DNA from 2 places in the Arthrobacter sp. 10N44_2 genome. Region 1 is predicted to be linked to the other one. Evidence: riboswitches for the same ligand, from Rfam matches in the RefSeq annotation. Region 1 holds a riboswitch; the other holds the start of a gene.
The links. Region 1 has a riboswitch for glycine ahead of gcvP (aminomethyl-transferring glycine dehydrogenase). Riboswitches for the same ligand answer to the same signal wherever they lie in the genome.
Positions count from the first base shown of each region.

Region 2: it holds a riboswitch for glycine, as region 1 does, so the genes downstream of both, gcvP (aminomethyl-transferring glycine dehydrogenase) here and gcvP (aminomethyl-transferring glycine dehydrogenase) in region 1, are expected to answer to the same signal.

Region 1 covers NZ_JBFTHT010000026.1:2,502-19,808, forward strand. Annotated here, with positions in the region: gene glyA (serine hydroxymethyltransferase) at 1-653, opposite strand, end outside; gene gcvH (glycine cleavage system protein GcvH) at 650-1,033, opposite strand; gene gcvT (glycine cleavage system aminomethyltransferase GcvT) at 1,091-2,227, opposite strand; gene gcvP (aminomethyl-transferring glycine dehydrogenase) at 2,238-5,102, opposite strand; glycine riboswitch at 5,155-5,262, opposite strand; glycine riboswitch at 5,264-5,361, opposite strand; gene AC1DBX_RS19635 (hypothetical protein) at 5,857-6,624, shown strand; partial or broken gene AC1DBX_RS19640 (SDR family oxidoreductase) at 6,759-7,062, opposite strand; gene AC1DBX_RS19645 (hypothetical protein) at 7,662-8,555, shown strand; gene AC1DBX_RS19650 (NACHT domain-containing protein) at 8,993-12,679, opposite strand; gene AC1DBX_RS19655 (MmyB family transcriptional regulator) at 12,881-13,210, shown strand; gene AC1DBX_RS19660 (hypothetical protein) at 13,239-13,571, shown strand; gene AC1DBX_RS19665 (ABC transporter ATP-binding protein) at 14,274-16,316, opposite strand; gene AC1DBX_RS19670 (ABC transporter ATP-binding protein) at 16,313-17,307, opposite strand, start outside.
Region 2 covers NZ_JBFTHT010000029.1:16,011-30,527, forward strand. Annotated here, with positions in the region: gene AC1DBX_RS20200 (flagellar biosynthesis protein FlhA) at 1-533, shown strand, start outside; gene AC1DBX_RS20205 (hypothetical protein) at 511-1,782, shown strand; gene AC1DBX_RS20210 (carbon storage regulator) at 1,792-2,040, shown strand; gene flgN (flagellar export chaperone FlgN) at 2,055-2,570, opposite strand; gene AC1DBX_RS20220 (sigma-70 family RNA polymerase sigma factor) at 2,814-3,632, shown strand; gene AC1DBX_RS20225 (Dps family protein) at 3,799-4,278, shown strand; gene AC1DBX_RS20230 (MFS transporter) at 4,419-6,005, opposite strand; gene AC1DBX_RS20235 (TetR/AcrR family transcriptional regulator) at 6,073-6,612, shown strand; glycine riboswitch at 6,991-7,089, shown strand; glycine riboswitch at 7,091-7,205, shown strand; gene gcvP (aminomethyl-transferring glycine dehydrogenase) at 7,245-10,166, shown strand; gene gcvT (glycine cleavage system aminomethyltransferase GcvT) at 10,179-11,327, shown strand; gene gcvH (glycine cleavage system protein GcvH) at 11,864-12,247, shown strand; gene glyA (serine hydroxymethyltransferase) at 12,331-13,581, shown strand; partial or broken gene AC1DBX_RS20260 (L-serine ammonia-lyase) at 13,765-14,517, shown strand, end outside.

The sequences.
Region 1 (17,307 bases):
TGCGCCATGTCCACCATCAGGTAGGCCCCCACGGAGTCGGCGATCCGGCGGAACTCGGCGAAGTCCAGCTGCCGGGCGTACGCGGACCAGCCGGCAACGATCAGCGCCGGCTTGTGCTCCTGGGCCAGGCGCTCGACCTCGGCCATGTCGATCCGGTGGTCCTCCTCACGGACCTGGTACGGGATGACGTTGTAGAGCCGGCCGGAGAAGTTGATCTTCATGCCGTGCGTCAGGTGCCCGCCGTGCGCCAGGTTCAGGCCCATGATGGTGTCGCCCGGCCGGATCAGGGCGTGCATCACCGAGGCGTTGGCCTGCGCGCCGGAGTGCGGCTGCACGTTCGCGAACTCCGCACCGAACAGGGCCTTGACCCGGTCGATCGCGAGCTGTTCGATCACATCAACGTGCTCGCAGCCACCGTAATAGCGCTTGCCCGGGTAGCCCTCGGCATACTTGTTCGTCAGCACGGAACCCTGCGCCTGCATCACGGCTTTGGCGGTGTGGTTCTCCGAGGCGATCATCTCCAGCCCGTCCCGCTGCCGGGTCAGTTCGGCGTCGATCTTCGCGGCGATCTCCGGATCCAGCGCGGACAGGTCCGCGTCCAGGCTCGCGGAGACGACCTGCTCAAACGGGGCAATCCCCGTTGAGGGGCTCACAGCTCGCCGCCGTTCTTGGACGCGTACTCTTCAGCCGACATCAGTGGGCCTTCTTCGGTCACGGCGACCTTGAACAGCCAGCCGGCCCCGTACGGATCGCTGTTGATCAGCGCCGGATCGGAAACGACGGCGTCATTGATCTCCACCACCTCGCCGGTGACCGGCGCGTAGAGGTCCGAGACGGACTTGGTCGACTCGACCTCGCCGCAGGTCTCCCCCGCGGTCACCGCGGAACCGACCTCGGGCAGGTCCACGTAGACGATGTCGCCCAGGGCGTCGGCGGCCACGGCCGAAATCCCAATTCCTGCAGGGCCAGATCCGTCGGCAGCAACCCACTCGTGTTCAGCGGAGTACTTCAGTTCGGCTACAACTTTGCTCATTTATCTCAATCCTTAAGTTCGTATGTGGTTTCGGCAGGCTCAGCCAGCGGCGGCCGGCTACTTTTGGCGCTTGTAGAACGGCAGTGCGACGACTTCGAAAGGCTCCCTCTTGCCGCGGAGGTCAATGTCCAGGGCTGTGCCCGGTGCGGCGTGTTCGATGTCGACGTAGGCCATCGCGACCGGGTAGCCGAGGGTGGGGCTGGGCTGTCCGGAGGTCACTTCGCCGACGACGTTGCCGTCCTTGAGGACCGGGTAGTGGCTGCGGGCGGCACGGCGTCCGAGGCCCTTGAGCCCGACGAGTTTGCGGCCGGTCGTGGAGCCTGCGCCGGCTGCCTTGAGCTCGCTCAGGGCGGCCTTGCCGACGAAGTCCGACTCCTTGGCGAGCGAGACGACCGGGCCCAGGCCTGCTGCGTATGGGTTGCCTTCGCGGGAGAGTTCGTTGCCATAGAGCGGCATGCCGGCTTCCAAACGCAGCGAGTCACGGCAGGCCAGGCCGGCCGGGATGAGCCCGTGGCTGGCACCGGTTTCCAGCAGTGCTTCCCAGAGACCTGCCGCATCCTCGTTCGAGATGTAGATCTCGAAGCCGTCCTCGCCGGTGTAGCCGGTGCGGGCGAGGAGCAGATCTTGTCCGTTGATCTGAACCTCAACCGCAGCGTAGTACTTCAGCTCGGTGACCAGGACATGCTGCTCGGCCGGGACCAGCGTCAGCAGGATGGCTTCGGCGTTCGGGCCCTGGACGGCGATCAGCGAGATCTCGGCGGAAACGTCTTCCACCGTCACGTCGAACCCGCCTTCTTGGGCAGAACCGGCCCTTTCGGCCAGTGCCGCGGCCACGACCTTGGCGTTGCCTGCGTTGGGGACCACCAGGTACTTGTCCTCACCGCGGCGGTAGGAGATGAGGTCATCGATGATGCCGCCGTCTTCCTGGCAGATCAGCGAGTACTTCGCCTTGCCGACGGCCACGGCCGACAGCTTCCCGGCCAGGGCGTAGTCGAGGAACGCCGCGGCGTCCGGGCCGGTGACCCAGACTTCGCCCATGTGGGAGAGGTCGAACAGGCCCGCGGCGTTGCGGACGGCGTGGTGCTCGGCGAGTTCGGAGCTGTACTTCAGCGGCATCTGCCAGCCGCCGAAGTCCGTGAAGGAGGCGCCGGCCTTTTTGTGCTGCTCGTAGAGAGCGGTGTAGTTCTCACTCATCAGAAAATCCTTAGTTTTCGAATTCGGAAAGCGGCGGGCAGGAGCAGACCAGGTTGCGGTCTCCGGCGGCGCCGTCGATGCGTCCGACCGGCGGGAAGTACTTGTCCTGCCTGAGTGTGTGGACGGGGAATGCGGCCTGCTCACGCGGGTACTCGCGGGTCCAGTCGGTGCTGACGACGGCGGCTGCTGTGTGGGGTGCGTTGCGCAGCGGGGAGTTCTCCACCGTGAAATCGCCGTTGGAGACCTGGTCGATCTCCTGGCGGATGGTGATCATCGCCTCGATGAAGCGATCGATCTCCGCAAGGTCCTCGGACTCGGTGGGCTCCACCATGAGGGTGCCCGCCACGGGGAAGGACAGTGTGGGGGCGTGGAAGCCGAAGTCGATGAGGCGCTTGGCCACGTCCTCGGCGGTGACGCCGGTCCTGGCGGTCAGTTCACGCAAATCCAGGATGCACTCGTGGGCCACCAGGCCGCTCTCCCCCGTGTAGAGCACCGGGAAGTGCTCATCCAGCCGGGATGCGATGTAGTTCGCCGCGAGCAGCGCGGACTTGGTGGCCTCGGTGAGGCCCTGGCCGCCCATCAACTTCACGTACGCCCAGGAGATCGGCAGGACACCGGCGGATCCGTAACGTGAAGCGGAGATCGCAGCACCAGTTCCTGGTTCGATAGCGCCGGCGTCGTGCGCCTTGTTCGCGTCCCCTGGCATGAACGGCGCCAGGTGGGCTTTGGCCGCGACCGGGCCGACGCCCGGTCCGCCGCCGCCGTGCGGGATGCAGAAGGTCTTGTGCAGGTTCAGGTGCGAGACGTCACCGCCAAACTTGCCCGGCTGGGCCAGCCCGACGAGGGCGTTGAGGTTGGCGCCGTCGACGTAGACCTGCCCACCGGCCGCATGCACGGAGTCGCATACCTCGCGGACGTCTGTGTCGTACACCCCGTGGGTGGACGGGTAGGTGATCATGATGCAGGACAGCGCGTCCTTGTTGGCCTCGATCTTGGCCGTCAGGTCCGCGTGGTCGATCGTGCCGTCCGAGGCTGTGGCCACGACGACCACCTTCATGCCGGCCAGCACGGCGGAGGCGGCGTTGGTGCCGTGCGCGGAGGCCGGGATCAGGCAGACGTTGCGCTGGGCCTCCCCGCGGGAGTGGTGGTAGCCGCGGATGGCCAGCAGGCCGGCGAGCTCGCCCTGGGAGCCGGCGTTCGGCTGGATGGAGACCTGGTCATAGCCCGTGATTTCGGCGAGGTCAGCTTCGAGGCCGCTGATGAGTTCCCGCCAGCCCTCGGTCTGGGAGTCCGGCGCGAACGGGTGGATGGAGGCGAACTCCGGCCAGGAGATGGCTTCCATCTCGGCCGTGGCGTTCAGCTTCATGGTGCAGGAGCCCAGCGGGATCATGGTGCGGTCCAGGGCAAGGTCGCGGTCCGAGAGCTTGCGGATGTAGCGCAGCAGCTGGGTTTCGGAGCGGTGCGTGTTGAAGACCGGGTGCTGCAGGTAGTCGGAGGTGCGCAGCACGGTCTCGGGCAGCTCGAAGCCCTCGGCCTCCACCACAGGGCCGGCACCAAAGGCGACGACGACCGCGGAGAGGACCTCCGGCGTCGTGGTTTCATCGACGGACACGCCAACTGTGTCCGCGTCGATGAGCCGCAGGTTGATGCCCCGGGCCTCGGCGGCGGCGATGACCTTGGCGGCCTTGCCGGGCACGCGGACCGTGAGGGTGTCGAAGAAGGAGTCGCTCACCAGTTCCCGGCCGACGATCTTCAGCGTGGCGGCAAGGGCGCGGGTGTTGTTGTGGACGGTCTGGGCGATCGCCTTCAGCCCGTCGGGGCCGTGGTAGACGGCGTAGAACGAGGACACGATGGCCAGCAGTGCCTGCGCGGTGCAGATGTTGGACGTGGCCTTCTCGCGGCGGATGTGCTGCTCGCGGGTCTGCAGGGCCAGGCGGTACGCCGGGACGCCGGCGTTGTCTTTGGAGACGCCGACGATGCGGCCGGGGAGCGTGCGTTCCATGCCCTCGCGCACCGCCATGTACGCGGCGTGCGGGCCGCCGAAGAACAGCGGCACGCCCAGGCGCTGGGTGGAGCCGACGGCGATGTCCGCCCCCTGCTCGCCCGGAGGGGTGATCAGGGTCAGGGCAAGCAGATCCGCCGCCACGGTGACCAGTGCGCCGCGTTCTTTGGCCTCCGCGATCACGCCGGACTGGTCCCACACCCGGCCGGAGACGCCCGGCTGCTGGAGGACGAGACCGTTGATGTCGCCGTCGGGCAGACCGGCGGAGAGGTCAGCGACCTGCACCTCGAAGCCCAGCGCCTCCGCTCGGCCCCTGACGATGGCAATGGTCTGCGGGAGGCAGTCGGCGTCGAGGACGGTCTTGGCCCCGGCAGCGGACTTGTTTTTGTTGGCGCGGCGCATGAGAAGCACGGCCTCGGCAACCGCGGTGGCCTCGTCCAGGAGGGACGCATTGGCGACCGGGAGCGCGGTGAGGTCCTGGACCATGGTCTGGAAGTTCAGCAGCGCCTCGAGGCGTCCCTGGGAGATTTCCGGCTGGTACGGGGTGTAGGCGGTGTACCAGGCGGGGGCTTCGAGGATGTTGCGGCGGATCACCGGCGGGGTGACGGTGTCGTAGTAGCCCTGGCCGATCATCTGCACGGCCGTCTTGTTCTTGTAGGCGAGCTTGCGCAGTTCGGCCAGCACCTGGACTTCGCTGAGGGCGCTGTCCAGGGTGAGGGGCTTTTCCTGGCGGATGGAATCGGGGACCGCGTTGTCAACGAGGCCATCAACGCTGTCGTAGCCGACGGCCTTGAGCATGGTGTCGATGTCGGCCTGGCGGCGGGCGCCGATGTGGCGGTCTGCGAAGGTGGACGGGGACGATTGAACCGTCATGAGAGGAACTCCATAATTCAGGTGGCATCAAGACGCCACGATGATTCGGGTTCCTCCCCGCTCTGTATTGGACCTGAGAGTTTCCGTTTTGCCCTGCTGATAGCAGCGCGCCACTTGCACCGTCGGTGAGCCCGGTTGCCCGGACTGCTTTCCAGAGTTGCCTTGCCGCGGCGGTACGTGGGCCTGAGAGATTCCTGGGGAGGATTTGCTCCTACGGCGCCTGCTGAACGTACCGGCAGGACTCTCCCGCCGCAGATCATAAGCTGTGCCACTGGTCGGTGACACAGCTCACAATTTATCCGGTTCCCGGGCAGGATGCAAAATTTATTTCAATTGAGTCGCTGTCCCGCGGACGACGGCGGGAGCTCTTCGCCGTCGTCCGCTTGCGTGGGTGAGGCGCATGAGGGCCGTGTCGTTGATCCGGAACACGCGGTCCCAGAGGTCGTCGTCCACCTCGTGGATCGGACCCAGGGGGTTAGTCCATTCGGTGCATTATTCTGAACGGGATACTTTACATTTTCATGCGCGTCCCTCCCAGAGCGCTCATACGCAAGGAGCCTCCGTGAGCCTTCCGGATCAAGCGATGGAACAGGCAGCTCCCAGCAGACCACCAAGCAGGACTCCCGCCGGGGATGCCGCTTGGGGGTGGCTGATCGGGATCCTCGCAGGATTGCTCGGCTTGGGCCCTTGGCTGGTATCCGGCGCACAGCTCCCGTTGCAGAACTTGTGGGGCGCAGAGGTCGTTCCAGACCAGATGCCTGTGTCGTTACTGCCGCTAAGCCAGTACGAACTCACCACGATCGTAGCCCTCCTCACCGTAGGAGGTGCAGCGGCCGGACTCGCGGTGCGCATCTGGTCCCCCGCCCGACGGCGACTGGTGACGTGGTGCGCGGCAGCCGGCGTTCTTGTGGTCCAGTTCACGGCTGCCGTCCAGTCCTTCACAGTGCTCGACGGCGGCTTGGCGGGCGGAACAATGGCGAGCCTGTACTTCGCCGGGCTGCTCGCGGGCGTGACCGCATCCCTCGCTGCTGCCCTCGTGGCGCACCTGCTGCTCTGTTCAAGGACCCGGAGCCTGGCGGCATTGGGCGCCGGACTCGTGGCGGTGCCGTTCGCTTCGTGGACGGTGGAGTGGGTTGTCGGCTTCGTTGGGCACATCAACGTCCCCGTCGCAGTGCCGTCAATCGCTCACTGGATTCCCGCCATCCTCGTTGGTTGCGCCCTGGCATGGTGCGGCCTTCGTCCTGCGCGGCGGACCGCGGTGTGGGCCGTGAACCTTGCGCTGTTGTGGTTGGTTCCCGCCGTGTTCATCTCGGTCAACTACGTCCTGGGGACCCGTATCCTGGCTGGCGACCTGCAGGAGATGCTGTTAATGAGTCGGCAAATCTTGGCGGCAACACTTGGACCCGAGGGCGGAGCAGCTCCCAAAATCTTGCTGGCCCTAGTCATCGCATCGGCGGGGCTGGGTGCCAAATCCATTGCCGCTCGCCGGCGACCGGACGCGCCCACCTTCCCGTCTTCGTAAAATCCGGACTCACCCGCGACGTGTGGACGTGATTGCACCAGCGGATCCGATGGTGCAATCACGGATTTGATCCCAATCCAGCGGACGACGGCGGGACCTCCCGCCGTCGTCCGCTTGCGTGGGGTGCCGCTCCCCTACAGGGCGGACCAGCCGCCGTCGGAGGCGAGGATGGCGCCGTTGATGTTGGTGCCGTCGTCGCTGAGCAGGAAGGTGATGGAGGCGGCGAGCTGCGCGGCGGTGGCGGGCGGTGGCCTGCATCAGCGGGCCGAGGCGTTCGGCCGCGAGCTGGGATCCCCAGGTGGCCACGATGTTGGCGATGGTGGGGCCACGGCGCAGGCCCCTGGGCCCGTACATCACGGCCGAGTTCTTGGTCAGGCCGACGAGGGCGTGCTTGGACGCGGTGTAGGCGGCGCCGGCCGCGGACCCGCGCAGGCTGGCAAGCCACCCCACAACGGCCGATATTGGACGTTATGTCAAGTAAAACCGTGATTATTGCATCCGATGCAAGATCACCCCTTCTCCGCCCATTGCCACCGATACCGCGTCACTTGAAGCGGGAAAATGCCCATGACCTGAGGGAACACCGTACCGTACGACTGATGGGGCTGGGCTACTCGCCGGTCCACCAGGCAGCCCTCCAAAGCCGGAGTGCATCAAACTCGAATGGCCCTCACATCCGCGGATTTGCGCGCATTCTGCATTAATTGCATGATTCTTGCCTCCGATGCAATGGATCAGGAGGGTTCGTGGCGGTCGATCCAGCGGTGCCTCACCATTCCAAGCGGGTTCTTTGACTGGAAACTTTAGCGACGAGTTTCATCAGTGCAGGATGACTAGCCATTGCTATGACGCGCGGCTGGTCGCCAGGGGGTCCTGGCCACTGGTTTGGTGGATTGCGTCGGCTCTGACCGGTAGGACGTCGCCGGTCTGGCGGCTGGGACGGCGGCGGTTGTACCAGCCCTCGATGTAGAACATCACCGCAGTTCGGGCGGCCAGCCTGGATTCGCCTGCCACCATTGTCGGGGTAGTCTCTCCCGGTGAAGAGAATTTGGGGTGGGGCTGAACGCTGGTTGGAACGCATCGGCATACACCTCATAGCCGTCCTCTCCCTCGGCACCCTGATTTACACAACCGTTGCGAGTTACTCCCCGCAGGAAGTGCCACAACCGGGTACCCAGCAGGTTGACCCGGAACCATGGCTGTATGACCTCAGCCTTGGCCTCCTGGCCGCCTACGCCTTCAACTTCCTCGTGGTGGTCCTTCCCGCCAAGAGAAAGCAGGAGTCCCGCTTCATCACGCTCAGGACTCCATTGAGGATCATTGCGAACAACGGGATGGATGTCATCCGGGACCTGGAACGAATCGCCAAGTGCCCAGCCCGCAGGATTACCGAGGAACACCTCAAGAAGGTTCTGACAGCGATCAACGACAACCCTCACGTCAAAGCCCATATAGCCGAACGTCTCAGTCAGGCTGAGTCCGCGTACGCTGACATCATTCCCTATGCAGCCGACCTGCCTTTGGACTTGCAGGAATGCCTCCAGCACGAGAACCAGGACTTCCTGCACATGGCATTCAGCGAGCACAAGAAAACCGGCTATTCCTCAAGCGTCTCGGTTAATGAACTCAGGCAGATGAGTGGACGGCCCACCCATGCCTTCACGAGCCGCAATGAATTCACGCTCAAGCGGCAGCATCTCGCCGGCTGGACTGCATCCTTCCTGTCCTACTACAAGGCCACCGAAAGCGTTAGGGAATTGGTGGATAAGTACACGCTGCCCACACGCCAGGAACGGATGGGCAAGGATCGTCCGAGAGCCAGCCCCATCGTGTACTGGTTCGGCATTGAAGCCAATGACCCTGAGTTTCCGTACAGGGACTACCCGCCAACCGCTACGAACGATGACTATGTGCAAGAAGGCAGTAAGTAGTCGTTCCTTCCCTCCGTGCAGGTTTGTGTCCCCGTGAGGAAAAGTGAAGCCATCCCCATCCATTGCGCTCCCGACTCCTGTGCCTTCACACCGCAACAACAAACCTCTCCGAGCCAACCTCCCCTGCGGTGCTGGGCCGCTGGCCGGACCTCCGTTCCTTGGCTTCGGCGCGCGCAGCGACTCTGACGGCCTTGACGCGCCGGCTGCCCAAGGTGCTCTTGGCGGCTGCAACTCGCAACCTTCGACGCGACCGATACAAGGGGCTGACCCACAAGCTTCGAATGGGGTCCAGCGTGAATGGCCGCAACCCACCGTTGGGGACTTCACAACGCCCCTACTAAGATTTGTGGCTTCGGCAGAAGGATTTACACGATGTTGAGCCGCGCAATCAGAACGAGCTTCATGGCGAATAGCGGGCCGGAATGCACGGCAACGGCTCACGATAAAGTATCTATTGCTGCCTGCAAGCTGATGCTAGGACGTCCAGGAATAGAGCGCAGCTTTACCGCAAGCTGATTATTCCGATTTGACCAACCGTCAGAGTTGGCGTCAGCCCATGCACGGCTAAAGCTCTGCACTTTGCGCAGGCCTTCCATCGGATCACGCTCGCCGCACTTAACCAGAAAGAATGCATCTTCGACTGGCATTCGCCGGAGGGTGGGCACCGGCAAAGAACTTGCTTCCACAATCCCTTTGCTGGTAACCCACATATCAAAGCTGATTCTTCGGGCTAGACTCACGGCTACCAGTGGGGCTGCGGGGTCCTCATCGTGCAGCTGGGTCAGGGACACCCGGGAGATCAGTTGCCTCCAGTCACTAAGCGGGGTGTACCACCGGTGATAGTCGCCCCTGTGGAGGGCCGCGCCCAGTCGTAGGGCAAAGGCTGGGCGTGCCGCAAAATACGCGTCATGATTATTCACCCCTCCAATCGCCGCATCCACTAATCTGTGAAGGGACGTACCCATTTGGGCGTCCACCAGGACGTTGACGACCGAAAAGAAGGTGTGACGATCATCGGGCGGGGCGCTTATCGTGAGCTCGACAAGTTGTTCGATTGTTGACTTTTGAAAGTCATCAATAATTGCCGAACTCACAATGAGTCTCAAATGCTTTCGTAGCCACGCGTGGCATATGGAGCTGTCGATCATGTAAAGCAGCGCTGCTTCTGCAAGATCTTTTGATAATCCTCCCGCGCCTGGATTCTCAAACTGGTAGAGGAGGTCTTCGATGTCAAAATAGAAGCGCCCTTCTTCGCCCGCGAGAAAATATTGTTTCACACTAGGGGCAACGATTCCCCTAAAACCAACGTCGGTCGAGGCAGTTATGAGCTCCAAGGATGTTTTCGCTAAAGGCGACTCCTCCCGAATCGCCTGTAAGGATTCCGATAAGGTTTCCGCCGGAGCAGGAACTGGCTGTGGATGATACCTACTACTAGTCGCAGGGGCCAAGAAGTCTAAACCAACTTCAACGTCTTCGTCGTTCCGCGCCGATAACAGTGCGCTCGATCTCGCCCAAAGCACCTGGCTCAACTGCTCCCAGGCTGATTCCTCAAGTTGCGACTTCCATAGAAAAACGAGTCTGTCCCAGTCGCGGGCAGTGCGCACGATCGCTCGAACCATTCCCCCATCAGGGCGCGGTAGCGGTGGCATGCAGCACGCAAGCAGAAGCAGGTTGCAGGTATATGTGGCAAGCTTGGCGGCTCTTGTCCTGTCTGCAGGCCTATACTGCTCCTGACTGGATAAGTCGTCACCCCCTGCTTTCACTCGTGCGACCGCTAGGGAGACTAACAATTCGGACATATTGCTGTTCTCAGCTGGCTCCGCAGCCAACTCTGAAAAAAACTCCAGAATCTGAGTCCTCTGGCTTAGCGGTTCGAAAGAGAACAGTAACGAGGCCCACTGATCAGCATTACGACCCTGAGTGAATCGTGAACTCATCATACGTTCGGCCTCATCACGCACCTCACTCAAAATTTCATAAGCTAGGTGGGCAACTAGGTATTCCCCGAATGTGGAGTGGAGGAACTCATAAGCACTTTGCGAACCGTCAATTGCCTTGGATTGTGCTTGGTGAACGAAAAAAAATCGACCTAGCAGCTTTTGCACCGTATCAATTTGGGTAGTCCGGCCGGAATCGCTCGCCAGTGCCGCAAGATCCTCTGCAACTTGCTTCGTGCTCATCATCTGCACACCTCTATTGAACATGCCAAGGGCAATGTAAGAGAGCATCAATAGCTCTCGCTCGACAACCCCTTCCGCCTCGTGATCGTCCATACGAGGTTGATGCTTTAGAACTTCACGTCCGATGAAAGTTGAGAGTATTTGCCGGTAGGTGGAAGCTCTTGTTCTTGTGGCGGCGTCGCTTTGCAGGGAGTTATTCTCAGCATCAAGCAAGGCCAACAGCAGTAGCAAAAGTGGTTGACCCGCTAATTGCGCTACTTCCCTTGGCAACTCTTCAGGAAGCGGCCGTAGACCAACCCGGCAGAAATAGGCATCGTTTGAGGCGTTCCAGGTGCGAATAAAGGCTGAGATTTCCGGCATACCAAAGTCATCGATTTTCAGAACTAGCGAATCCGGGGGAATTCTAGCCTGATCGGCAACGACGGTCCTACTGGTTACGATTACAAAGGCGCCCCCGCTAGAAAGTTCCCGTTGCTGAAACGATTGGACCTGTTCGAGGTAGTCGGCCTGCTTTTCATCGCTGGCCTGTATCAACTCATCCAGTCCATCTAAGAAAATGACAGGCGTTAAAGATGTTGAGCGCCGGAACTCAGCCCACGTTGTAGTTCTGCCCAAGAGTGTAGAAAGACCCTCTTCGATTTGCACCTCGATGCCTTGCGAGGGCGTGACCCTTCGCAACTCCACGCGCACTGGCACGAAGGACGTTCCAGATATTCCAGCAGCAAGCACCCGGGTCAAAGATGACTTACCGGACCCAGGATGGCCGAGAACCAGAAGAGGCTTGGTGAAGGCAGCAGGAGTAGCGGTCAAGTAGGAACTGAAAAAGTCGTCGAGGTCGTGGCGAGCGTCAATAGACGCCCACCATGCCTCTTTGCTGACGTGTGTCTGGCTATCGCTGCTAATCACCTTGAAGGGAGGCTCGATATACAACTCAGACAGGGCCGGAATCGACGCACCTGATTCGCCCTTGAGTCGCGCTACATCCGGCGGAATTAAGGAAAGTTGTGTGACGGAGTTTATCTTGCCGACAAGATCAAATTTTCCCACAGAGGGCGTTTGTAGATCAGTAGCGAGGTGACGAAGGAAACGCTGCAACTCATCAAACTTCTCAGCTGCGCTCCTTTGCGCAAGTAGTACACGCCCGAGCTTCTCGGATGCCTCCTCACCCTGCTCACGGATCGAGCTTCTGAGACCTTGAACGGCAAGTAGGTTTAGCCATATTTCGAATTCGCGAACCTCAGTGGCGAGTTTACGCAGGGAATTCTGATAAGAGCGGAGTGCGAGCTTGGGAACCTCAAGCTCAAGATAGTCTGACACTATACGCCGCTTTCGGTCATCTAGGTCGTCCCAGAAAACGAGACCTTGACAAAACCTCGAAAGGCTGGCAGCTAAATTGACGTAAAATTCGCTCAGATGAGCCTGAAGCTCACCGCGAGCTAACTCAGGTTTAGGAAAAGGAATCTCTGTAGAGACAAGGAAATCGACTAGACCACCCATTCTTATCCCGCTTTTGTCCCTTTTCGTCATTTGAAGCTCTTCTTTACCCGTGAGTTCGACTTCAGCTTCCGCGATCTGGCCCTGTATTAGGGACGCTGCGTCGAAAAAACTGGTGATGACAATTATGGAGTGGGCAGCGATGAGTAAGTTGGTGCGATCTACACCACGGCTCTCGGAAACTTCGCTAGGGATTTTCGCCTGCAATTGTTCACATAGCTTGACAACCGCGTTCTTAGGACCCAGCAGGCTAAATGCGCCCGGATAGCCGACGACACCTGCGGTCAGAAGGGTAGCCGTTGCAATCCGATCACCAATTTCAACAGCGGGGGATGTCTTGCCCTCTAGTAACTCCACAGCGTCGCTAAACACGAACGGTCGATGATTTGCGGCATGTGGACGGTTCAAGAGTCGGGTCCAATCACTAAAGAACTTCTGCAGGTACTTCATGTGGTGCTTGGATAGTACAGCCAGGGACGCTTTCGCTGGCTTCGATACACTCCCGTTGCCGAAAACTTTATGATCTGGCCAAAGCCGCCGCACCCTCACAGGTGACCCGTGCCCGACGGACACGGGTTGAAGTGCGCCGCAGCGTCGATAGAGTCCTGGCCGGGATGGCCGGGACACGCCGCCTACGTCCGGAATGCTCGCATGCACACCGTGCCCGCGGACAACCGGTGCTTCGCCCTGTACACCGGTACCCCCAGCCCTGAGACGCTTCCGCTGAACCTTGCCCACTTCATGTTCCTTGACCCACGGTCCAAAGACTTCTTCGTCGACTGGGACGCTCTCGCCGACAACATCACCGCGGCAATGAGCACCGGATCCGGCCGCAACCCCCGGGACAGGGACCTGAACAACCTCACCGGTGACCTGACCTCCGGCAGCACAGAATTCTTCACCCGGTGGGCCCGCCACAACGTCCGCTTCCACCGGATGGCACGCAAAACCATGCGAAACCCCGCTCGTCGGGGAAATTGAACTCAACGGCGACGCGCTGGAGCTAGGAGTGGAAGACCTGGACTGGATTGGTGTTCGAGGGCTTCCAGGGTTCACGGCGCCCACCTCGAAGGGGCTCGTGGTCAGGGGCGAAGGCAAAACTCCCACGTCGCCGCGGCCCGGCTTCCTTGCCCAGCGGCAACGCCACCTCGGCATGGACTTCCGGGCCGTTCTTCACGTCGGCTCCGGGGTAGGCGGGATCGCTGTGCGGAACGCTGAAGACAACTGGTTTGCCATCGAAGCCGTCCCCCTCGGGGACGCGCTGAAGGCTACGGCGCCTGCCGTCGTGGCCTGCATCGATTGCACATGGGAAACTGTCCTGCCGGCCAGCCGGCGACGTTGAGCTGGCAGTCGTGGTCACGCCGCCGCCGTCCGACTTCAGCGAAGGGGCCGTGGGCGGCGACAGGATCCGCCTGCTCGCGAGGGCGGCCGGTTCCGCAGGCAGCGACGATATGGTGCTGGCTGACCTCGACGGCAGGCACTGGACCTTCGAAACGGCCAAGGCCTTCACTGGACGGACGTTCGGGGTCTACGCCGTTGACAGGGAAGTCCTGGTCCACACCGCTTTCCTACCGTCGCTGCGACTGAGGGCCCTAGAGCTGCAGCTTGCGGTAGGAAGCCTGCCCTGGTTTCCGATCCGGCTGGTCAGATCGAGGGAGGGCAGGCGGCCCGTCCGGATGGGATTTGGAAGTTGCAGTTGGCATGCAAAGGAGGCTCAAGACGTCGACCTAAGCACACCCCAACCTGACGTCCGGCAGGCGGCCGAAAGCTTGTCAGAATAGGGTTTCATTCGGACTTTTCTGACACTGGCCAGAGAAGGTCTCAGACTCATCCCTGACGACAGCCGACGGAGCAGCTAAGCGAACGCTGCAGTTTCTGAGGGACGCCGCCCGGCCGGCGGACAGGCTCGCCCTACCCGAAGCTCTGTTACTACGGAAGTCTCTGCCTCCGTGCCGGCGACCGATAGCGGATATTACGTAAAGTTGATTTGCGCAAGATGCTAATTGTCTCCGTCTTGAGGCCGACAGACGAATTGTTGTTTTCCCTAAACCTCCGCAACAGGAGCCGCGAACTGCGCCGCGTACAGCGCCGCATACGCCCCGCCCGCCTCCAACAATGAAGCGTGCGTCCCCTGCTCGACGATCTGCCCGGCCTCCATCACCAGGATGAGGTCGGCGTCGCGGATGGTGGAGAGGCGGTGGGCAATGACAAACGACGTCCGGTCGCTCCTCAGCGCACTCATCGCCTTCTGCACCAGCACCTCGGTCCGCGTATCTACGGAAGAAGTCGCCTCGTCCAGGATGAGCACGGACGGCCGGGCCAGGAACGCCCGGGCGATCGTGAGCAGCTGCTTCTCGCCGGCGGAGACGTTGCCGCCTTCGTCGTCGAGCACGGTGTAGTAGCCCTCCGGCAGGGACCGGACGAAGCGGTCCACGTACGTCGCCTTCGCGGCCTCCAGAATCTCGGCCTCCGAGGCGCCGGGCCGGCCGTAGGCGATGTTGTCCCGGATGGTCCCGCCGAACAGCCAGGTGTCCTGCAGCACCATGCCCATCCGCGAGCGCAGCCCGTCGCGGGTCATCGCGGTGACGTCCACGCCGTCGAGCGTGATGCGGCCGGCGTCGAGCTCGTAGAAGCGCATCATCAGGTTCACCAGGGTGGTCTTGCCCGCGCCGGTCGGACCCACAATGGCCACCGTCTGCCCCGGTTCCGCCACCAAACTCAGCGAGGAAATCAGCGGCTTGTCCGGCGAATAGGAGAAGGACACGTCCTCGAACACCAGCCGCCCCCGGCCACCAGAAGGCGCCTCAGACGGCGAAGGATCCTGCGACTGCTCGTCCGTATCCAGCAGCTCAAACACCCGTTCGGCCGAGGCCACACCGGACTGCAACAGGTTCGCCATGGACCCCAGCTGGGCCAGGGGCTGGGTGAACTGCCGGGAGTACTGGATGAACGCCTGCACATCTCCCAGCTGCATCGCCCCGGAGGCCACCTGCAGCCCGCCCACCACGGCGATCCCCACGTAGACCAGGTTCCCGATGAACGTCATGGCCGGCATGATCAGGCCCGAAATGAATTGCGCGCCGAAGCTCGCCTGGTACAACTCCACGTTCTTCTGCCGGAACCGCTCCTCCACCTCACGCTGCCGGCCGAACACCTTCACCAGTGCGTGCCCGGTGTACGTCTCCTCGATCTGCCCGTTTAGCTCGCCGGTGTGCCGCCACTGCAGCACGAACAGCTTCTGCGAGCGCTTGGCGATCACCGCCGTCGTCACGAGCGTCAGCGGTATGGTCACCAGCGCGATCAGCGCCAGCGTGGGCGAGAGCAGGATCATCATCACCAGCACGCCGGCCACAGTCAGCACCGAGGTCACCGCCTGGCTGATGGACTGCTGCAGGCTTTGGGAGATGTTGTCGACGTCGTTTGTCACCCGGCTGAGCAGCTCGCCGCGCTGCACGGAATCGAAGTAGCGCAGCGGCAGCTTATTGATCTTCGCCTCGATCCGCTCGCGCAGCCGGAAGACCGTGCGCTGCACCACGCCGTTGAGGATATAGGCCTGCATCCAGCCGAACACCGAGGCCAGCACGTACAGGACCAGCGCCCAAAGCAGCACGGTGGCCAGCGCGGTGAAGTCGATCCCGGTGCCGGGGGTCAGCGTCATGGCGCTGAGCATGTCCGCCTGCTGGTTCTGCCCGGCGGCGCGCATCTGGGCGATCACCTGGGCCTGGGTCTCCCCGGCCGGCAGCTGCTTGGCCACGACGCCGGCGAAGATCAGGTTGGTGCCCTCGCCCAGCAGCCGGGGCCCGATCACCGAGAACGTAACGCCGACGACGGCGAGCAGCAGGACCAGCACCAGCCACAGCCGTTCGGGCCGCAGCTCCCCCAGCAGCCGCCGGGCGGAGGGGCCGAAGTTCATGGCCTTCTCGGCCGGGATGTTCATCCCGGCAAACGGGCCGCCGCGGCCGGGGCCACCCGCCGGGCGGGGAATCCGCAGCGGGGTTTGCGCCGCGGGAGCCCCGGGCGCCCCGGGAGCCCCGGCAGCGGGAGCGGCTGCGGGAGCCGGCGTCGGCGCCTTGTCGGTGCGGCTCATGCTGCCTCCTCCGCCGCGAGCTGGGAGTTCACAATCTCCTGGTACGTCTCCGATGCCTCCAGCAGTTCCTCGTGCGTGCCGTGCGCTACGATCCTGCCGCGTTCGAGCACCAGGATCTGGTCCGCGTCCACAATGCTGGAGACCCGCTGGGCGATGATCACCATGGTGGCCCCGGCGGTGTGCTGCTTGAGTGCCTGCCGCAGCCGGGCGTCCGTAGCGGTGTCCAGCGAGGAGAAGGAGTCGTCAAAGATGTACAGCTCGGGCTGTTTCACCAGCGCCCGGGCAATCGCGAGCCGCTGCCGCTGGCCGCCGGAGACGTTGGTGCCGCCCTGCGAAATCGGCGCGTCCAGCCCGCCCTCCAGCTCCTCCACAAAATCCTGCGCCTGCGCAATCCTCAGGGCCCGCCAGAGCTCGTCCTCGGTGGCGTCGGGTTTGCCGTAGAGCAGGTTGCTGCGCACCGTCCCGGAGAACAGGTAGGGCTTTTGCGGGACCAGGCCGATGTGCCCCCACAGCAGGTCCGGGTGGAGCTCGCGGACGTCCACGCCGTCAATCCGGACCGAGCCGGAGGTCGCGTCGAAGAGCCGCGGCATCAGGTTCACCAAGGTGGTCTTGCCGGAGCCGGTGCTGCCGATGATCGCCGTCGTCTGCCCCGCCCGGGCGGTGAAGTTCACGTCCGACAGCACCGGCTGCTCGGCGCCCGGGTAGGCGAATCCGACGTCGCGCATCTCCAGCTCGCCACGGGCTGCCCGCCCGGCCGCGCGCGAGACCGGGCGCCGCGGGGGCCGGACGCTGGATTCGGTCCCGAGGACCTCGCCGATCCGGTCCCCGGAGACGGCGGCGCGCGGGATCATGATCGCCATGAAGGTGGCCATCATGACGGACATCAGGATCTGCATCAGGTAGCTCAGGAACGCGATCATGGTCCCCACCTGCATGGAGCCGTCCTCGATCCGGAACGCGCCGAACCAGATCACGGCTGTGCTGGAGACGT
Region 2 (14,517 bases), on a different contig from region 1:
AACTGACCCCGGCCCTGCTCTCCCTCGCCGAGCTGCAGCGCGTCCTCCAGGGCCTGCTGGATGAGCAGGTGCCCATCAACGACCTCGCCCGGATCTATGAGGCCCTCACGCTCCGTGCCAAGATTTCCACGGATCCGGAATCGCTTGTGGAAGCCGCCCGGCAGGCCCTGGGCCCCGCCCTCACGGCCAAGTTCATGGACGGCGAGGTGCTCAACGTCATCATGATCGACCCCGTCCTGGAACAACACATGCTCGAGGACATGCGGCCCGCGGAGGGCGGCAGCCAGATCGTCATGGGGCAGGAACGGCTCGACGCCGTGCTGCGCTCGGTGCGGTCGGCCGTCGACGCCGCGGCCGCCGCCAACCGCCAGGCCGTGCTTGTCTGTGCACCCGCGCTCCGGCCCGCCATCTACCGCCTCGTCGGGGCGCAGCCGGGATCGGTGCCCGTGTTGTCCTACCGCGAGGTGACCTCCGCCAACGTCCGGATCGAAACAGTAGGAGTGGTGCGCCATGCCGAACCGCTATCGGCTTAAGGGAGCCTCGCTCGAGGAAATCCGCCGCAAGGCAGAACAGCTGTACGGTTCGGCGGCCCGGATCGTGTCCGCCGAACGCGTCAGCAGCCCCGGAATCGCCGGCCTCTTCGCCCAGGACCGCTACGAGGCCATGATCGAGCTCCAGTCCAAACACGAGGTCGTCACCGGCGAGGTAGTGCCTGACGCCGACATCCTGGCCGGGGCCGATTCCGGCCCGGCGACTGGTGGTCCCGCCGGGGAGACCGCCGCCGGGGCGGCTACCGCGGGCACTGTTCCGGGCGCCGGGACCCCCGCCGGGAAGTACGACGCCGGAGCCGTGGCGGCAGCACCGGCCCCGCCGGCGGCCCGGGCCGCAGCGCAGGCGGGCCCGGCCGGAGGGTCGGCACGGCCCGCCGCCCCGACCCATCACCTGCAGGGCGCCGCCATCGCCGCACTCCTGGAGGAGGCGGACGCCGCCGAGCTGAGCCTGCACCGGCCCGCTCCTGCCGGTGTGTCCACCGAATCGCGGGACTTCGCCGAACTGCTGGAACAGCTCGGCACCGGGCTCCGGACCCCCACAGATCCGCCCGCCGCAGCGCCCGCCGCCGCCGGGAGCCCCGCGCACCCCGCCGCAGCCGTCGGGAGCCCCGCGCACCCGGCCGCCGTCGCGCAACCGGCCGCCGTCGGGAGCCCCGCGCACCCGGCCGCCGTCGCGCCGGGCAACGCTGCGGGTGCCCCGGCTCCGGCTCCGCTGACCGGCGTCGGCGATCTCGTGCTCCTGATCGGGCTGGGGGAGGACGCGATGGATACCGCCCTGGCCATGTCCATGGCCTCCGGAGGTGCCGATGTGCGCACCGCCGGTGAGCTCTCCGCCTATGGCCACCTGCACGTCGACGGACGCCAAAGTGCCACGGCCGCGCGCGCCCATGCCGTGGTGACGGAGCGCACCGTCCTGGTGGCGTTCGGACTGGGCAAAGCCCGCAACGCCCTGGCCCGGGTGCCGTCCGTGGCGGCGCTCTCCGCCGACCAGGTCTGGGTTGTGGTCGATGCCGGACGCAAGCACGAGGACACGGCGCGCTGGGTCGGCGTGCTGTCCGCCCAGCTCAACGTGACCGCGGTAGCGGTGGTCGGCGCCTCGGAGACCGGGTCGCCTGAAAGCGTCAACGGCCTGGGACTGCCCGTGGGCTGGATCGACGGGCGCCCCGCCGGGCCCGAACCGACATGGCAGAACCGGCGGGAATCGTACGATGCTCCCCGGACTGAAGGGTAGATTGAGAGGATGCTGGTACTTACACGCAAGCCGGGCGAACAGATCATGATCGGCGACGGCATCGTCATCACTGTTCTGGAAGGCCGCGGCGACGGTGTTCGGATAGGCATTGAGGCGCCCCGCGGTGTGCCGATCCAGCGCCGGGAAGTCATCGAAGCCATCGCAGCGGCGAACCTCGCGGCGGCGGAAGCGGGCCCGGACGCCGAGGAAGCGCTGCGCGGGCTCATGCCGCCGCGCGCCACTCCCGCCGACGGCTGAGGACCCGCACCGGATCAGACATGGTCCCCGCCGAGATACTGGGCCAGGAGCGGCTGGGCTGAACGCCGGAGCACGGCGAGGGACCGCTCCAGGTTTCCTCCCATGGTCAGCTGGTCCAGAAGCCCGGCCGTACCCGCCGGGCCGGCGCGTCCCGGCATCGGGAGGCTCCGCAGCGCGTCCTCATTCACGCTGGAAGCCTCGCCCAGCCGGGCCAGGAGTGCGTGCAGGGCGTCCAGATGCTCGCGCAGGATCTCGGGCCATGGCCCGGCGGGCGCGGCCGCAATCAGTTCGACGAGCGTGGTCTGTGCCGGCAGGCCCCATTGGGCCGCCACGGCAGCGGACTCGACGCTCCGGGCCAGGGCTTCGAAGCGCAGGCGGTCCAGCACGGTTTCAATCTCGGAGGCCATGAAGCTCAGCCATTCCAGATTCCCGGCCACGACGTGCAGGCGCTGCGTTTCCAGCCTGAAGAGGAGTAGCTCCAGCTGCCGCCGCTCCTGCCACAGTGCCGCGGAGAGATCACTTGCGCTCATGTGCCCCATTCTCTTTCCGCCCCGTGAATCACAGCTTCGGGGCGGTCACCGCATTTTTCGCACAGCTTTTCCCTGAGGGTACACGCAGATCTTGGAACAGGTGATAGGTTTCCTCCATGGGTGCTGCGCCCTACTTGCGAACGCTGACTCCAATTGGGGGAGCACCGGTCGGTTTTGGGTGCGGCTCTCGGCGTTTTAAGGGTCGAGGACCCTTCGGATCCGGTCTCATGGGGGGACACAGTATTGAATCGCGTGGAACGCAACGAGATGGTCACGCAGCACCTTCCGCTGGTGGGGTATCTCGTCTCAGATTTGTGCTCGAAGGCGTCACACCTTTCTCGCGATGACTTGGCGTCAGCCGGCGCTATTGCCCTGATTACCTCGGCCGATTCGTTCGATCCAGGCCTCGGGGTGCCGTTCGGCGCTTTCGCGCGCCGGCGTATCCTTGGCGCCTTCGCAGACGAGATGCGGGCCAGCGACTGGGCCACCCGATCCGCCCGCCGCCGGATCAAGGAAACCATGTCCGTGCAGGAAACCCTGGCGTCCGCCCTGGGCCGCACCCCCACAGTGGACGAGATCGCCTCTGCCCTGGGCGTCCAGCAGAGCGTTGTGGAGGCCGCGCTCGCGGATGCCTCGCGCACATTGACGCCCCTCGACGAGGCCGTGGTGGACACCCTGGCCGCCGAAACCCTCACCCCGGAACACTCCGTGCTCGCGGACGAACGGCTCCAGTACCTTCGGGCCGCCGTGAAATCCCTTCCGGAACGGATGCGCTACGTGGTGGAGGAGATCTATTTCGGAGACCGCACGGTCAAAGACCTGGCCGCGGAACTCGGATCCACGCACGCAGCGGTGTCCCAGCAGCGTTCGGAAGCCATCCGGCTCATGCGCGACGGCCTGAGCGCCCACTACGCCGACGACCCCGAGCAGCCGTTCCAGCCCCAGTCCAGGATTACCCCGAGGCGGCGCAACGACTACCTCACCCAGCTGTCCGAATCCACCTCCGGCGGCATCACACGGGCCGTGTTCCCGCGTGGGCCCATCCTCAACGAGGCCGTCTAAGCCGCCCCCAAAACGGTTAGTAAGCCGACTTAGTAAGCTGACCGAGAAATTCCTCCCAGAAGCATCGCGGCCCGGCGCCGCGCTGCGGTAGCGTCGGAAGCATCGGCCGGGGTGCCAGCAATGGCATGCGCGGCCCGCACGGCACCGGTTCTATCGAGGAGGATTCATGAAAGCATCACCAACATTGACGACCAACCTGCAGGCAGTACTGGTGGACCTGATCGAACTCCACGTTCAGGGCAAGCAGGCACACTGGAACATCGTCGGGACCAACTTCAGGGACCTTCACCTCCAGCTGGATGAAATCATCGACGCCGCCCGGGGATTCGCGGATGACCTTGCCGAGCGCATGCGTGCCCTCCACGCCCTCCCGGACGGCCGAAGCTCCACGGTTTCCAAGTCCACCGCACTGGCCGAGTTCCCGAAGGGCCTGATCAACACGAAGGACGCCATCGAGCGGATTGTCGCCGCGCTTGAGGCGGCCGTCGGCACCATGCGCAAGGTCCATGACGAAGTGGACGAGGAAGATCCCACCACCGCGGATCTGCTGCACGAGTTCATCGCCAAGTTTGAGCAGTACGCCTGGATGGTGAATGCCGAGACCATGCGGGCCACTGCCAGCGTGACCACCCCGGACAGCAAGTAGGGACCGGCTCCCACAGCCCCCCCCCAAAAAAAACAGCAGCGTCCGGCACCGGGTATCCTCCCGGCGCCGGACGCTGCTGTTTAAGGGCTGGAACCCCTTGGTGCTGACGACGGCGTGACGCTGACGGCGGCCGCTTAGCCTTATTGGGCCTTCGGCACCGACCGCAGGACGACGGCGGCCAGGACGCAGGCCCCGGACATCAGGACCAGTGCAATGGACGCCGTGACGTGCACGCCCGAGTCGAAGGCGGTGCGCGCGGCCGCCGTCACCGCCTCGGCCAGGGGCGCCGGAAGCATCCGGGCCAGATCCACAGCGCCGGCCAGGGTTTCACCGGCCTGGCTGGTGGCCGCCGCCGGGGCGAGTTCGGACACGCCCGCGGGAAGCCGGAGGTTGCCCTGGTAGGAGGCCGTCAGGATTGAGCCGAGAATCGCCGTACCCAGCAGGGACCCCACTTCGTAGCCCGTCTCGGAGATAGCGGCGGCTGCCCCTGCCTTGTCGGCGGGCGCCGCGCCCAGGATCAGGTCATTGGAGATCGTCTCCGCGGCCCCCACCCCCAGGCAGAGCACCAGCAGGGCGGCAAGGAGCAGCGACGGGCCCTGGCTGTGGTCGCCGAATGCCACCACGAAATAGCCCGCCGCGCTCAGCAGCAGGCCGCCGGCCACCACAAAGCCGGGCCGCACCTTGCGCACCAGCGGGACCACGAGCAGCCCCGCTACAACTGTGGCGATGAGGGCCGGGACCATGGCGACGCCGGAGGCCGAGGGGGACTGGCCCTCCAGCAGCTGCAGGTGCTGGGCCAGGAAGAGAATGAAGCCGTTGAAGGAGAACAGTGCCAGGACGTTGGCCACAATGGCCGTACTGAAGATCCGGTTGCCAAACAGGCTGACGTCGAGCATCGGCGCGGTGCTGTGGTCTGTCCTGTGGATACGGGCAAGCGCGCGTTGCCGCCGGATGAACACATAGCCCATGAGCAGGCCGGTTCCGATGCTCGCGAAGGCCTCGGGAGCCGGCCCGTGGGTGGCAAGGGCCTTGATCCCGTAGACCACCGGCACCATGACCAGCAGGGACAGGGCAATGCTGGGCACGTCCACCCGGCCCGGCTTCGGATCGCGGGATTCCGGGATCAGGGCCGGCCCGAGCAGCAGCAGCGGCAGGATGATCGGCACCGCGACCAGCAGGACGGCGCCCCACCAGAAGTGTTCCACCAGCCAGCCGCCGACAATCGGGCCGAGGGCGGCGCCGCCGGAGAAGCCGGCGGCCCAGACCGCCACCGCCAGCCTGCGCCGGTTGGGCTGCGGAAAGATGTTCCGGATCAGCGACAGCGTGGACGGCATTAGTATGGCGCCGAAAAGGCCAAGCCCGGCGCGGCCGGCGATCAGCCATTCCGCACTCGGCGCGAACGCCGTCACGGCCGACACCGCGGCAAAGCCCGCGCTGCCCACGAACAGCAGCCGGCGCCGGCCGATCCTGTCGCCCAGGGAACCCATCGCGACCAGGAGCCCGGCCAGGACCAGGGGATAGGCATCGACGATCCAGAGCAGTTCGACGCCGGAGGCGGTCAGGCTGCTGGCGATGGCCGGCAGGGCGAACGTGAGCGCGGTGTTGTCCACGGCCACGAGCAGGACGGGGAACATCAGCAGGGCCAGCGCCACCCAGTCACGCCACGGTGCCCGGGGCCCGGTGGCCGCAGGAGTGCTGGTGGCTACGGTGATCGATGAAATGCTCATAAGGATAACTGTACCGTCTGGACGGTACAGTTAAGAAATGCGCGTGCGGACAGGCATGATGGGAGGCATGCCCAGGAAACCCGTCGCCCGCGAGGCCGTCCTCGATGCCTTCGAATCCCTGCTCATCGAAGTCGGTGAACGCGCCGCGACGCTGGACGCCGTCGCGCGCCGGGCCGGCGTCTCCAAGGGCGGCCTGCTCTACCATTTTCCGACGAAAGAGGCCATGATCGCGGTCCTGCTGGAACGGCTGGACCGGCTCCTGGCTGCCGATGTTGCGGCCATGGCGGCAGCCCCGGAAGGGGCGGCGGCGTACTTCATCAAGTCCTCGGTGTGGGCGGACACGCCCATGGACCGGGTCTTCGTGGCGGCCACGCGGCTCGCCGAGGTGGCGCACGGGGAAACCCTCCGCCGCTTCGCCGCCGGCCAGGCGAGCTGGCTGGAACTGCTGGCGGCCGACGTCGGGCCCGCCATGGCGAAGGCCGTCCTGTGCATGGGGGACGGGCTGTACTTCAACGCCATGCTGGCGCGGGGTCCCGGCGGGCCGCCGCCGGAAGTCGAGGCGGACGTCCAGAGCCTCCTGGCCGCCGTCGAGCGCCTGCGCGGCTGACGCCCACACCCACACCCTCCGACCCCCTACTCCCCGCCGACCCCCCTTACTCCCCGCCGACCCCCTACGCCCCGCCGACCCCCTACTCCCCGCCGACCCCCTACGCCCCGCCGACCCCCTACTCCCCGCCGACCCCCTACGCCCCGCCGACCCCCTACTCCCCGCCGAATTCGCCGGAAGCGTTCGAGTACGCCGGAAAGTTGCGGCGACTCCGGGCGTTTCCGGCGAATTCGCGCCGCCGGATTCGCCACCGGGTGGCTCGTGGCCCGTAACCTGGGTCCGCCGCCGGGAGGGAGTTTGCGGACGCGCGCCCGGCATAGGACAATGAGAGCTGTGACTGTAGTCACCCCCGATTGAACACCTAATTAAATACGCCTTTGATCTGCGGCGGGAGAGTCCTGCAAGTAGGTACAAGCAGGCGCCGTAGGAGCAAACCCTCCCCAGGAATCTCTCAGGCCCATGTACCGCCGCGGCAAGGCATCTCTGGAAAGTAGCAGGCGTGTCCCGGACATGCTGTGCTCACCGACGGTGCAAGCGGAGCCCTGAAACGCGGGCTGCGCGGAAACTCTCAGGTCCAATACAGAGCGGGGAGGAACCCGAATCAATGTGGCGTACCCTGCGCCGCCTGAGTTATGGAGTTCCTTGTGACTGTTACCCCAGCCTCCACGTCCTTCGTTGACCGGCATATCGGCGCGCGCCGCCAGGCCGACGTCGACGCCATGCTGAAGGCTGTCGGCTACGACACCGTCGACGCCCTGGTGGACACCGCCGTTCCGAAGGACATCCGCCAGGACGCCGACCTCGCGCTCGCCGCGGCCCTGAGCGAGGTCGAAGTCCTCGCCGAGCTGCGCAAGCTGGCGTCGAAGAACAAGACCGCCGTGCAGATGATCGGGCAGGGCTACTACGACACGCTCACCCCGCCGGTGATCCGCCGCAACATCCTCGAAGCCCCGGCCTGGTACACCGCGTACACGCCCTACCAGCCGGAGATCTCCCAGGGCCGGCTGGAGGCGCTGCTGAACTTCCAGACCATGGTCCAGGACCTGGTCGGCCTGCCGATCGCCAACGCCTCCCTGCTGGATGAAGCCACCGCCGTGGCCGAGGCCGTGCTGATGATGCGCCGCGCGAATAAGAACAAGACGGCGCACGACGGCAAGACCGTCCTCGACGCCGACTGCCTGCCGCAGACCATCGCGATCGTCAAGGGCCGCGCCGAGGCCCTCGGCTTCGAGGTCGAGGTCGCCGACCTCTCCAAGGGCCTGCCCGACGGCGTCATCAACGGCGTCGTTCTGCAGCAGCCGGGCGTCTCCGGCCGCGTGTTCGACCACACCGCCGTGATCGCCGACGCCAAGGAACGGGGCGCCCTCGTCACCGTCGCGGCAGATCTCCTCTCCCTGACCCTGATCACGTCTCCGGGCGAGCAGGGCGCTGACATCGCCGTCGGATCCGCCCAGCGCTTCGGCGTGCCGCTGTTCTTCGGCGGCCCGCACGCTGCCTACATGGCCGTCCAGAAGGGGCTCGAGCGCTCCATGCCCGGCCGCCTCGTGGGTGTCTCCAAGGACAACGCCGGCGTTCCCGCCTACCGCCTGGCCCTGCAGACCCGCGAGCAGCATATCCGCCGCGAGAAGGCCACGTCCAACATCTGCACGGCCCAGGCCCTGCTGGCCATCGTGGCTTCCTTCTACGCCGTCTACCACGGCCCGGACGGGCTGAAGGCAATCGCCCAGTCGGTCCACGTCCACGCCAAGACCATCGCCGCCTCCCTGAAGGCCGCCGGCCTGGACGTGCTGCACACCTCCTTCTTCGACACCATCACCGTCTCCGTGCCGGGCCGGGCAGCTGAGATCATCGCGGCAGCCGACGCCAAGGGCGTCAACCTGCGCGCCATCGACGCCGACACCGTCGGCATCTCCGCCGACGAGGCCACGACGGTTGCCGTCGTCGCCGACGTCATAGCCGCGTTCGGCGCGTCCGTGACTGCCGCGGCTGCAGGCACGGACACTGCGTTCGGCCTGGACCCCGCCGTCGAGCGCACCTCCGACTACCTGCAGCACCCGGTGTTCAACACGCACCGTTCCGAGACCCAGTTGCTGCGCTACATCCGTCGCCTCTCGGACCGCGACCTTGCCCTGGACCGGACCATGATCCCGCTGGGGTCGTGCACCATGAAGCTGAACGCCACCGCCGAGATGGAAGCCATCTCCTGGCCGGAGTTCGCCTCCATCCACCCGTTCGCCCCGGAATCCCAGACCGCCGGCTGGCGTGAACTGATCGAGGACCTCGAAGGCCAGCTGACCGAGATCACCGGCTACGACCAGGTCTCCATCCAGCCCAACGCCGGTTCCCAGGGCGAGCTCGCCGGGCTGCTGGCGATCCGCGGCTACCACCTCTCCCGCGGCGATGCCCAGCGCAACGTCTGCCTGATCCCGGCCTCCGCGCACGGCACCAACGCCGCCTCCGCCGTGCTGGCCGGCATGAAGGTCGTGGTCGTGGCCACGGCTTCGGACGGCACGATCGACCACGCGGACCTGACCGTCAAGATCGAGCTGCACAAGGATGCGCTGTCCTGCATCATGATCACCTACCCGTCCACGCACGGGGTGTACGACGCCGATGTCCGCGAGGTCTGCGACGCGGTCCACGCCGCCGGCGGCCAGGTCTACATCGACGGCGCCAACCTCAACGCCCTGGTCGGGCTGGCCCAGCCCGGCATGTTCGGCGGCGACGTCTCGCACCTGAACCTGCACAAGACTTTCTGCATCCCGCACGGCGGCGGCGGACCGGGCGTCGGCCCGGTCGCGGCCAAGGCGCACCTGGCCCCGTTCATGCCGGGCAACGCTGCTGATCCCGCCAACGGCGCCGACGGCACCCCGATCTCCGCCTCCCGCTACGGCTCGGCCGGCGTGCTGCCGATCTCCTGGGCCTACGTGAAGCTGATGGGCGGCCGCGGCCTCACCGAGGCGACCAAGTCCGCGCTGCTCGCGGCGAACTACATCGCGGCCCGCCTCAACGACTCCTTCCCGGTGCTCTACACCGGCGAAGGCGGCCTGGTGGCCCACGAGTGCATCCTGGACCTGCGCGAACTCACGGCCAAGACCGGCGTGACCGCCGAGGACGTGGCCAAGCGCCTGATCGACTACGGCTTCCACGCCCCCACCCTGGCGTTCCCGGTGGCCGGCACCCTGATGGTGGAGCCCACCGAATCCGAGGACCTGGGCGAGATCGACCGCTTCATCACGGCCATGGTCGCCATCCGCGCCGAGATCGACAAGGTGGCCAACGGCGATTTCACCGTGGAGCACAGCCCGCTGCGCAACGCCCCGCACACCGCCGCTGCCGTGATCAGCACCGACTGGACCCGCGAGTACCCGCGTGAGCAGGCCGTCTTCCCGGTCCACACGCTCAAGCAGGACAAGTACTTCCCGCCCGTCGGCCGCATCGACGGCGCAGCCGGGGACCGCAACCTGATCTGCTCGTGCCCTCCCCTCGAGGCCTTCGAAGAAGACACAGCAGTCCACTCCGACGACTCCGCCAACTCCGACTCTGACAGCTAGGGACAGCCACCGATGAATGAGAATTACACGGCACTTTACGAAGAGCACAAGAAGCTCGGTGCCTCCTTCACGGACTTCGGCGGTTGGCAGATGCCGCTGAAGTACAGCTCGGAACTAGCCGAGCACCACGCCGTCCGCAAGTCCGCGGGCCTGTTCGACCTCTCCCACATGGGCGAAGTCTGGGTCACCGGCCCCGACGCCGCAGCCTTCCTGGACTACGCCCTCGTGGGCAAGATCTCGGCGATGGCCATTGGCAAGGCCAAGTACTCGCTGATCTGCAACGAGGACGGCGGCATCATCGATGACCTCATCACCTACCGCCGCGGCGACCAGAAATTCCTTGTGGTCCCCAACGCCGGCAACGCCAAGGTCGTCGCCGAGGCCCTGGCCGAGCGCGCCGGTTCCGGAAAGGACGGCGGATTCGACGTCACCGTCCAGGACGCCTCTGCTGAGACCTCGCTGATCGCCGTGCAGGGACCCAAGGCCCAGGAGATCCTGCTGCGCCTGGTCCCCGCCGCGCAGCACGAGCTCGTCACCGGCCTGAAGTACTACGCCGCCGTGGACGTCCCGTTCATGTTCGCTGGAGCCAGCCAGGACCTCCTGCTGGCCCGCACCGGCTACACCGGTGAAGACGGCTTCGAGATCTTCGTCGCGAACGACGCCGCCGCCGCCCTCTGGCAGGCGCTCGTCGCCATCGCAGAGGACGGCGAGCTGACCCCCGCCGGGCTCGCGTCCCGCGATTCGCTCCGTCTCGAGGCCGGCATGCCGCTTTACGGCAACGAGCTCTCCCTGGAGGGCGATCCGTTCGCCGCCGGCCTGGGCCCCGTCGTCGCCCTGTCCAAGGAAGGCGACTTCATCGGCAAGGCCGCCTTGGCCGCCAAGAAGGAAACCGGCGCCGGCGCCACGACGGGCCGCAAGCTCGTCGGGCTCAAGGGCCTCGGGCGCCGGGCCGGCCGCGGCCACTACCCGGTCCTCAAGGACGGCAACGTTGTCGGCGAAGTCACCTCCGGCCAGCCCAGCCCGAGCCTCGGTTACCCGGTCGCGATGGCCTACGTCGACGTCGAATTCACCGAGCCCGGCACCGCACTGGACATCGACCTCCGCGGCAAGGCCGAACCCTTCGAAGTTGTCGCACTGCCTTTCTACAAGCGCCAAAAGTAGCCGAAGCTGTCCCGGGGGCTGCGTGACTGTGGTTGCGTCAGCCCGTCGGACCCGGCATCCTCTGCATGCTCGGTCGCGAAGACGCCCGCTGAGCGGACGTAACGCTCCCTTAGACGCATGCTCCCGGATGTCGGGCCCGAAGGGGCCCTGCAGCTCACCTCGGGTTCAACTCACCTCGAGTTCCAAGCGTCGTTTGGGGCGCCTTCGAAAGCCAAAAGTGCTGGGGGATGTACCGCCTACCGCGGGGTAGGACTGTCCCAAAGGGTGGCACGCCAAGCCCGATCATTGGGGGTTGAGCTTGATGACACCCTTGAAGCCTCGGAGCACCCCGGCTCTGGAAGATATCGAAAAGCCACTGTTTCTTCCGGGAAAACGGCTGGCCCCAAAAACTGAACTGAATAGCGGCGGGTGAGGGGATTCCGGAAGCGTGCGTCTAAGCGAGGGACGAGCGAGCACGCGGAGGAATTGCCTCATCCGCCACCCAACCCACCACAATTGTTGTGGCCCACGACTTTTCAAACGTAAAGGAAAAACACATGGCAAAAGTTGCCCCTGAACTGCAGTACTCCGACGAGCACGAGTGGGTTGCCCGGGAGGCCGGAAACGTTGTGTCCATCGGCATCTCCGCCGTCGCCACCGACGCCCTCGGCGACATCGTCTACGTGGACCTGCCCGAGGTCGGCTCCGCCGTGACCGCGGGGGAGACCTGCGGCGAGGTTGAATCGACCAAGTCCGTCTCGGACCTCTACGCCCCGGTCACGGGCGAGGTCACCGAAATCAACCCCGCCGTCGTCGATGACCCCGCGCTGATCAACAGTGACCCGTACGGTGCCGGCTGGCTCTTCAAGGTCGCCGCCGAGTCCGACGGCCCGCTGCTTTCTGCCCAGGAGTACGCGTCCAAGAACGGCGGCGAGCTGTGAGCGGCGCAACGGCGGCCGCGGGCACCCAGACGCTGGCGTTCGAGCAGGTCGTCTCCGCGAGCCTGGACGCGGAGCTGTCCGTGATGGATCCGGAGATCGCCGCGACGATCGACGCCGAGCTGTCCCGGCAGCGTGACGGGCTGGAAATGATCGCCTCGGAGAACCACACCGCCAAAGCCGTGATGCAGGCGCAGGGTTCCGTGCTGACGAACAAGTATGCCGAGGGCTACCCGGGCAAGCGCTACTACGGCGGCTGCGAGCACGTGGACGTTGTGGAGCAGCTCGCGATCGACCGGGTCAAGGCCCTGTTCGGTGCCGGGTACGCCAACGTCCAGCCGCACTCCGGCGCGCAGGCCAACGCCTCCGTGATGCACGCCCTGATCCGGCCGGGCGACACCATCATGGGCCTGAACCTGGCCCACGGCGGGCACCTGACGCACGGCATGCGGATCAACTTCTCCGGCCGGCTCTACAACGTGATCCCGTACCAGGTCCGTGAAGAGGACCACCGGATCGACATGGCCGAGGTCGAGGCCCTGGCCCAGGAGCACAAGCCGGCGCTGATCGTGGCCGGCTGGTCCGCGTACGCCCGGCAGCTCGACTTCGCCGAGTTCCGCCGGATCGCCGACTCCGTGGGCGCCTACCTGATGGTGGACATGGCGCACTTCGCCGGGCTGGTCGCGGCCGGGCTGCACCCGTCCCCGGTCCCGCACGCGCACGTCACCACCTCCACCACGCACAAGACCCTCGCGGGTCCGCGCGGCGGCATCATCCTGAGCAACGACGCCGAGATCGCCAAGAAGATCAACTCCGCGGTGTTCCCCGGCCAGCAGGGCGGGCCGCTGGAGCACGTCATCGCCGGCAAAGCCGTGGCCTTCAAGATCGCCGGGTCCGAGGAGTTCAGGGAACGCCAGGAACGTGTGCTGGCCGGCGCCCGGATCCTCGCCGACCGGCTGGTCCAGGACGACGTGACCGCCAAGGGCATCAACGTGATCTCCGGCGGCACCGACGTGCACCTGGTCCTGGTGGACCTGCGCAACTGCGTGCTGAACGGGCAGGAAGCCGAGGACCGCCTCGCGGACATCGACATCACCGTCAACCGCAACGCCGTGCCGTTCGATCCGCGTCCGCCGATGGTCACCTCCGGGCTGCGGATCGGCACCCCGGCGCTGGCGACCCGCGGCTTTGGCGAGGCGGCCTTCGCCGAGGTTGCCGACATCATCGCCGAGGCCCTGACCGCCGACGCCGGCGCGGACCTCTCCGGTCTCCGCACCCGGGTCCAGGCCCTCGCCGCCGCCCACCCGCTCTACCCCTCGGTTGCTAACCTCGCCTAGGCGACGTAAGACTGAAGTAGCAGCAGTACAGAACTAACAGCAGTACAGATCACGACGCCGGGTTGCCGCCACAAGCCGCCGCCCGGCGTCGTGCATCCGGCATGCGGCCGCCAACCAGCGCCCGCAGCGCCTTCCGGCAGGACCCTCTGCCGGGCCACAGCAAGACCTAGTTAGGAACCGACAATGGCTGTTGGAGTCTTCGACCTCTTTTCCATCGGAATAGGGCCATCCAGCTCACACACCGTGGGGCCCATGCGGGCCGCCGCCCTCTTCGCCGAGGAACTCAAGGCCTCCGGGAACCTGGAGAAGGTAGCGTCGCTGCGGGTGGACCTGTACGGTTCCCTGGCCGCCACGGGCCACGGGCACGGCACCATGACCGCGATCCTGCTTGGCCTGGAAGGCTTCCACCCCGAACTGATCCTGCCCGAGGAAGTGGAGGAACGGCTCGCTGCCATTGCTGAGACCGGCACCCTGCGGCTGGCCGGCTCGGTCGCCCTGCCGTACGGGGTGAAGAACATGGTCCTGCGGCCGCTGACCATCCTGCCACGGCACACCAACGGAATGACGTTCACGGTCTCCGACGCCGGGGGCCAGACCCTGCACCAGGCCACGTTCTTCTCCGTCGGCGGAGGTTTCATCGTCCGCGAGGGCGAGGAGGACGCGGCCCTGAAGGAACTCGACGAATCGAAGAAGGAACTTCCCCTGCCGTTCCGCACGGCCGCTGAACTGCTGGGCCGCTGCCAGTCCAAGGGCCTCTCGATCGGGCAGATCATGTTCGTCAACGAGCGCGCCTCCCGGACCGAAGCGGAGATCCGCGACGGGCTGCTGCACATCTACTCGGTGATGGAAGGCTGCGTCGAGGTCAGCCTCAAACGCACCGGGCTGCTGCCGGGCGGGCTCAAGGTCCGCCGCCGGGCCCCGGACTGGCACGAGCGG